One region of the Aerococcus loyolae genome, then DNA from elsewhere that is predicted to be linked to it. Evidence: riboswitches for the same ligand, from Rfam matches in the RefSeq annotation. Region 1 holds a riboswitch; the other holds the start of a gene.

Region 1 (3,997 bases):
AATTTCACTTGGGAAACCATGCCAATCTTGACGCTAGCCGGAGGAATATCCTCAAAAACCGCTTGGAGTTGGCTAGCCAAGGCCTCGGGACTGAGGTCATAGACTCCGGTCACACCCCTAGTATTTTGGGCGGTCACTGAAGTAATGGCACTCATACCAAAGACTCCATTGGCCTGCATGGTCTTGAGGTCCGCTTGAATACCAGCTCCCCCACTGGAGTCTGAACCAGCAATGGTCAAGACGGCTTGGAGTTTAAAAAGCTTTTCAGCAGCTTTACGGATATCTTGAGTCGCTTGGTAGGGATCATCCGCTTTAAATAGGGCGGAAATTAGGGCCACCCCAGCCAGACCCTGGTCACGTAAATTGGCCATATTATCTAAGTTAATCCCACCTATGCCGACGATAGGAATATTGACCCCTTGGGCAATCGCTCTCAAGGTGGTCAGACCGGTCCCTTGGGCATTGGCCTTAGATTGAGTCGGATAGAGGGCACCAACTCCCAAATAGTCTGCACCAGCTGCTTGGGCTTTTAGAGCGGTGTCCAGACTCTTAGCCGAAGCCCCGATAATTTTATCCGGGCCGAGCAGTTCTCTAGCCTGGTCGACTGGCAGGTCCTCTTCTCCCACATGGAGACCGTCAGCGTCCACAGCCAGGGCCAGCTCATAGTCATCGTCGATAATAAAAGGCACACCTGCTTCTTGGCAGAGACCTTTAATTCTTTTAGTCAATTCCAGCTTTTCTTCCTGGTCTTTAAAGGGATGGTCCTTCAAACGTAACTGTAAGATCGTGGCCCCGCCCATTAAGACCTCCTTGACTTGCTGGATTAAGTCGTCATGGTCAAAGCGGTCGGGCGTAATAGCATAGACCAATAAATCATTTTTATTGAATGTCATACTTGGCTCTCCTTTCTAATTCTTTGGCCTCTAATAAGGAGACCTGGTCAATCACCCGGTTGGAATAAGTGGCATTACCCTCATAGGGCTGGAGCACTTGAGCAGCGATTTCTCCCGCCACCCCATAGCTAATCATGGCTGCTGTAGCTAGGTAAAAAGGATCCTCATCCGGATTACCGGCTAAAAAGCTAGCTAGGACGCCGCTTAACTGGCAACCTGATCCCGTATAGGAGGCCATCCAGGGGTGACCATTTTTAATGATTGCCAGCCGTTCGCCGTCAGTCACTAAGTCAATCGGACCTGACATGGCTAGGATAATCTCTTTTTCTTGGGCATAAGCTTTAAAGTCCGGAGCAAAATCAGCCAAATTAGCTAAGGTCACCTCGTCTCCAGGACCCAGGTCGACCCCAGATCCTTGGCTTTTTTCAAAGAGGAGGCTACGAATTTCCGAAGCATTCCCCTTCACCGCCGTCACTAGACCCCGGTCAATCAGATCCTGACAGAGCTTTAATTTAGACGGCATAGCTGAAACCCCCACTGGGTCTAAGACCACGGGATGGTGGTCATTTTTTGCTGTGGTGGCGAGGTCCAACAATTCCTGATTAGGTCTGGGGCTAGCAGCATTTAGGAGCAAAAGGTCAGCCGACTTGACCACATCCTGGCTATTAGGTAATTTATCGGTCATCACGGGACGCCCGCCACTGGCCAAAATCACATTGGCCACATCATGGATGGTGACATAATTATTTAAGACTTGGATCAGCGGGGCCTTGGCCTTGACCTGCTGACTATATTTCGCAAAGGGAATGCTTGTTTTTTTAGACATTTACTCATCTCTCTTATTCTGTTTAGACTGCATATTTTACCTGCAGGTCTTTTACTTCTAGACAGAAAAAAAGCCCTGCAAAGTATACTCCACTGAGTGCACTTTGCAGGACTTCTTATCGTTAGGGTTTAGCCAAAGCTTGGCTGTGCCTTATAACGATATTTGAATTCTCACATCCCTACGCAAGTTTTAACTTTCTCAGGTTCAAAGAGTCCAGGTTTCCACCTATCTCAGCAAAAGCACCTCTTGTGAGTACTTTCTAACTATAGCAGAAACCGCTTACCTATTCAAGGCCGAGCGCTTATGCCCCCCTTTGAAAGCTGGGAGAAATAAAAAACGGTTCTTTGTCAAATCGTGTTGATGAGAATTTATATAATTAATGTCATATCAGAACTGGTATGACATTTTTTAATATTTGCCGATCAAAGAAAAATGGGGACGATTAAAAGACCTCTTATTTCTTGTTTTTTCGCCATAGGCGAAAATAAAGAGTAAGAAAGCAATATCATAAATAATGAATAAGTATCACAAAGACTATGCTGCTTCTGAAAAAGTGAGAGGCCGAGGTTGAAAATCATTACATACCAATCGAGAGGCCATTATTATACGTATTCTTAAATGATCAAAACGACGATACCCATATCCTGTGCGCTTAATCAGTTTCGTTTTATTGTTCATTCCTTCTATTGGACCGTTAGATAAAGTATACGTTAAAGCTGTACAAATACCTTCTTGATATCTTTCTAACGTTTGAAAAATGGTTCGTACTCTACGTGGAAATGTGTATTTCTTGACTTCAATAAGCAAGTCTCTAAAGGACTGAATATCATGGGTATAAATACTATATTTTAGGCGATTAACGTAAGTATAGGTGCGCGATAATTCGGGAGATAAATTGGTGAGGTAATCAACAATCATCTGTTCTGAAACGAGACCGTCAAAAAGTCGATGAGTATATAAGTTTTTAAAGTCAAGTTCCCATTCATTTTTTAAAGGCAACTTCCATAGCTGCTTTAATTTGCGATAATCACGTGGTGATTGATAGCGAATCTGATTCATTAGCTGAATACGTACGGAATTGATGGCCAAATTGAGATGTTGAATGACATGAAAACGGTCAAATAGAATTTTTGCATTGGGAAAACAAGCGCGGATGACTTCGATATACGGGCTATACATATCAATTGTAACGATTTTGACGGCTTGACGACTTTGGTAAGAAAAACGCATAAAGTAGTGGATTAATTCGCTCTTTTGTCGATTTTCAACAATATCAATTAACCGATGGTTCACTGGATCAATAAAAATAAAGCTCATCGCACCACTGACATTTTTCACTGATTTAAATTCATCAAAAGAAAGGTACTGGGGCAAATAATTAAATTTAGGAAGTAATGCTTTTCCTCTTTCTTCTAGAAGTCGAATCACCGTCGATACGGAAACATTGTGTTGTTTACCAATAAGAGTCATCGCTATCGTCTCACTGAGAGCAAAAGTGATTGCATTTTTTAGCGTGTTAGAAATATAACAATTAGCAGTGACTATGGGAGTTTTAGCATTAAAAGTCCTTTGGCAGTGTTTACAAAAGAAACGTTGCTTTTTAAGACGCAAAGTAACGGGTTGCCCATCATTAATGGTTGTTAGTAAGATATCGCTTGAATAAGAACCATTTTTAACGATATCAGCTTGTGATTCGTTGATATGGCCGCAATGGGAACAGTGAGAAGGTTGGTTAGTTAAGTTCCCAAAAATAACCTTATGAACGATATTGCCTTTCTTTTCCTCCACTACTTTATCTTCAATTTCAATATTTTCATCTTTTATATTAAAGAGATTTTGTATACAATGGGATTGAGTCATGGAATCCGCCTTTCTGTGTGTTTGTTTGTATTTTCAGTATAGGCTTTCCATGGCTTTTTGTGTATAAAAAAATGGTGCCAATGAAGAGCCGTTGGCTCCCATCAACACCAAATATTATAGAACCTAAAAAACTCCAGCCCAGTGAGCCGGAGTTGATTGAGGAGCCTGTGACAAAAGTCTCAGGTTTTTTGACTTTTGTCACACTCTTTTTAAACCTGCTCCAAGCGCGAGGTGAGCTCCATTTCAGAAGTCCTTGCAAATCCTCTTTGAGGATTTACTACGTACTTCTTCCAATGGTCTCCCCTCTTTTTGCGCTTGTCGCACTCTATTCAAACCTGTTCCAAGCGCAGAGCAAGCGTCCGCTTCAGAAAAAGGCGCTAAATTCTCTAGTTGAGTTCGTACGCCAGCCTTGAAGTCA
Region 2 (3,997 bases), 390 kb from region 1:
GCTTCCAGCATGGTGTTCATCATATTGGCCCCCATGGCTTCCTGAGTATCTACGGTCATATAGACCACAAAAAAGGGTTCGCTTTCACTGGGATAGTAGGCCGTTTCTAACTGGCGTACCCCACCGCCCCGTCGGCTGAGGCTGGGGTGGGCCTGGTTGGCTAGCTGAATGAGTTCTTCTTGGTGGTCTTTAATGTATCTAGTCCAAATTTCGGCTTGGCTGGCTTGGTCTAAGCCTAAGAAGACCATTTGCCCCGTCATTTGCCGGTCCAGGACCTCACTATGAAAGCCACCACCTGCCTTAGCCATTTTAGCGGCGTAACTGGCTGCTGCAATGACACTCGGTTCTTCGATCGCCATGGGGACCAAGTAGTCTTTTTGATTGATGACAAAGTTCATAGCCAGTCCTAGAGGCAGGGAATAGGTTCCAATGAGATTTTCAACCATGTTATCAGCCAGGTCTAAGGCTAGGCCCTGGTTATTTTTGAGATAATCTTTTTCTGCATCACTAATATAGTGGAGCTCATTTAAGCGGGCCAGGCGTTCCTCTAAGGGGAGGCGGTAGAAGCCCTGTAAATTCACTTGAGTCATGATAACCTCCTAATTGCTTTGTTTATCAGTGAGGGTTAAGTCTTTTTACATTTCCATAAAAAAAGAAGTTGGCAATTGCTTCCAACTTCTAGTTTATGGGTCATTGCTTTATTAATCAATAGCCGGTCACTATTAATGATCGATACAATAGAGATTATCATCGACCATTTGATCGTCAGTTAAGAGGACAAAAACTTGCCGGAATTCATCAAAATCGATCCGGTTATCATTACCTAACATGCTGAGAGCTTGTGTTGTGACATGGATTTGACCAATATGCGTTTCAAGGACCTCATCAAAGCCTTCAAAACTCGGCGCATTGGTTTGTAAGACGAGACTACGATAGGCTCGGTGGCTGGTATGACCGGTTTCATCGGAAGTTGTTAGGCAAATATTATGGAAACGATCTAAGCTTTGTAACTGTTGTATGGCTTTCTGGGTGAAAAATAACTTCATGGCATATCCTCCTCACAACAACTCTTATAAGGATGATTATATCAGAATTTGTGAGCAGTTTAGTCGGAAAAGCCTAAAAATAATTTTTAAAACGTTTTCATACCTTCACCAGCCGCTACTGAGAAAGCGGAGGCAGTCGGGGAGGTGTTTGGCCCAGTAAAATTCATTATGCTCTTCATCCACATAGATGTTGAAGTCAATATTTTCTACCGGGATACCTCCTGCTATAAGCAAGGCCTGGTAGTGGAGGGAAGCGTCGATATAGGCTTGGGCCATATTGCCTGGGATAAAGAGACGGTCGGTATCATCGCCTTCTTTGGTGCCGACTTGGAGGTAGATTTTTTGCTCGGGGTCTAAGTCTTGTGACTTGAGATAGCGGTCAAAGGGTTCTTGGACTATCCACTGGGCTAGGGAAAAAATTCCCAAGCGGCCAATTTGATCGGCATATTTAACCCCCATATAGGCGGTGATATTGGCTCCAAAAGAAGACCCAATCATGGCCGTATGCTTTTTATCGGTTTTAGTCCGATAGGTAGTATCGATAAAGGGTTTAACCACCTTCATGATGAAGTCACTAAAATCATTGCCTAAGCCGCCTAAGGGTCTTTCCTTAGGGTCGCTAGGGTTTTCGAAGCTCCAAGCATTATAATCATCCGCCCGAGTTTGAGGGTCGTTGTCAATGCCGACCACAATCATCTTGGGTAAATCGGGGTTACGCTTGAGGGTGGGGATGACCTTCCAGGAATAACCGAGGAAAGACTCCTTACTATAAAAAACATTTTGTCCGTCATGCATATAAACGACCGGGTAGGAGACGGATTCCTGCTGGTAATTTTTAGGGAGTAGGACCCGTACCCGCCGCTTCTTGCCGGAATAGGGCAAGCTTAAGTAGTGGGTTTTCATTTTTAGATAATAATAATCGGCATTTAACATGATTTACCTCCGCTTAATGTGCTATAAGCATACTTGACCCTGGGGGATTAAGCAAGCGCAATCCCCCCTGACGATGGTCAAGGTTAAGAAATAATTGCAGACTTCACAATATTTCGCTACAATGATGAGTAGAATAAAGGATAAGGGGGAGATGCCTTGGCAACAGAAGTCGAGCTTCTCAACGAAGCAGAAATGAAGCGCGCCTTAACGCGAATGAGTTATGAGATTTTGGAACGCAACCATGGTACCGCTAATTTAGCCATCGTGGGGATTAAAACCCGGGGAGCCATTATTGCTAACCGGATTAAGGACCGCATCAACCAGTTAGAAGAGGCTGATGTCTTTTATGGGGAATTAGACGTCCGCGCTTATCGTGATGACCTCGACCAGGAAAAGGATAAGCTGATCAAAGACTTATCCCAGCTGGATTTTGATGTGAATGGTAAACATATCTTTATCTGTGATGATGTGCTCATGACCGGTCGGACCATTCGGGCGACCATGGATGCCTTGATGGATCATGGGCGCCCAAGTAAGATCTCTTTAGTGACGCTCATTGACCGGGGCCACCGGGAATTACCGATTCGAGCGGATATTGTTGGTAAAAATATTCCCACTTCCCGGCAAGAGAAAATTCGGGTGAAGATGCGGGAACTCGACAGTAAGGATGCAGTATATATAATTAAATAATTGGTACTAGGGGAGCCTTTATGGCTGAGATGTAATTTACAGACCCTTTGAACTTGAGACTAGGTAATACTAGCGGAAGAAAGTGCACGAAAAACAGGTAAGAGGCATTTTCTCTTACCTGTTTTTGTGCTAAGAAAGGATTTAATTATTATGGGACAAAGTAAACAAGTAAGGATTTTATTGGAAATTGCTATGGTAGCGGTATTGGCATATTTATTAGGTCTTTTACCGACAACCAATGGAGTCGGTATTGGGGTGAACTTAGGAGTTATTCCTATTTACTTGATCTCCTTAAGACGGGGGATAAAGAGCGGTTTTGCTGCCGGCTTTCTATTTGGGCTCTTGCAATTAATCACTGGTCAAGCCACGATTCTAACGCCCTTCCAAGTCTTCCTTGAATACTTCTTCGCCTTTATGTTAGCCGGTCTAACTGGAGTCTTTGCTAATCGTGTGAAGAGTGCAAGCTTAAAAGGGGATAAAAAAGGCCTATGGATTGGTATCTTTTCAGCGACCTTTATTGGGATGGTTGCCCAATACTTTATCCATTGGTTCGCCGGCTATGCCTTTTGGTCTTCTTATGCGCCAGAAGGGATGAATGCATGGTGGTATACGACCATTGTCAATGTACCTACTGGTTTCTTCACCTGGTTAGTAGGGGCTTTAGTGGTGGCCTTGTTATTTAATAATGCCCCCCGACTCTTAAACCCAGAAGATTAAAAGGCTATTTTAACGATTGATTAGATGGAATTATTATTTTGAGACGTCCTTTGAGGGGGGGTCTTTTTTTATTGGCTGTGACTTGTTTTTGATAAAAAAGAAAGATTTTATGGAATTGTTGGCGCGCAAACACTTTAATAAGAAAGCGTTTGCTATAATATTTTGTGAAAAGGATAACTAAAGTTAAAGCCTAGCTGAAAGCTTTCTCTATTTTTTTAGATAAGTATGTGAAATTATGAACTATACTTTTCACCTAAAGTGAGAAGGCATTAAAGACCAATAAGTAATAGAGGATTTAAGTAAAAATATTGGAAAGGAGTGTTCAATGTGTTTGTTCTTCGTTTCTTACTGGCAATGGTTATTGCTTATTTCGCTGGAGAACTAGCTAAGAAAATCAAATTCCCAGCCATCATTGGCTGGTTGATTGTGGCCATGTTTCTTGGAGAGCACGGGCTAAATCTTTTAAGCCCTGAATTAATTTCAACCAAGGTCTATCAATCACTGATGGTACTGATGCAAATTCTAGTGGGGTCGATGGTGGGCTATAAGTTAGTTTACCGTGACATCAAGGATTCTATCAGTAAAGTCTTTGCCATGGGGATATCTGACCT

The links. Region 1 has a riboswitch for thiamine pyrophosphate ahead of CJ190_RS00325 (hydroxyethylthiazole kinase). Riboswitches for the same ligand answer to the same signal wherever they lie in the genome.
Region 2: it holds a riboswitch for thiamine pyrophosphate, as region 1 does, so the genes downstream of both, thiT (energy-coupled thiamine transporter ThiT) here and CJ190_RS00325 (hydroxyethylthiazole kinase) in region 1, are expected to answer to the same signal.

The regions. Positions count from the first base shown of each region.
Region 1 is NZ_CP126958.1:66,528-70,524, reverse strand. Features, by position in the region: gene thiD (bifunctional hydroxymethylpyrimidine kinase/phosphomethylpyrimidine kinase) at 1-893, opposite strand, end outside; gene CJ190_RS00325 (hydroxyethylthiazole kinase) at 880-1,719, opposite strand; TPP riboswitch at 1,878-1,976, opposite strand; gene CJ190_RS00320 (ISL3 family transposase) at 2,254-3,579, opposite strand.
Region 2 is NZ_CP126958.1:455,320-459,316, forward strand. Features, by position in the region: gene CJ190_RS02025 (hydroxymethylglutaryl-CoA reductase, degradative) at 1-590, opposite strand, end outside; gene CJ190_RS02030 (iron-sulfur cluster biosynthesis family protein) at 723-1,046, opposite strand; gene CJ190_RS02035 (alpha/beta hydrolase) at 1,152-1,979, opposite strand; gene pyrR (bifunctional pyr operon transcriptional regulator/uracil phosphoribosyltransferase PyrR) at 2,136-2,669, shown strand; TPP riboswitch at 2,668-2,767, shown strand; gene thiT (energy-coupled thiamine transporter ThiT) at 2,820-3,386, shown strand; gene CJ190_RS02050 (cation:proton antiporter) at 3,714-3,997, shown strand, end outside.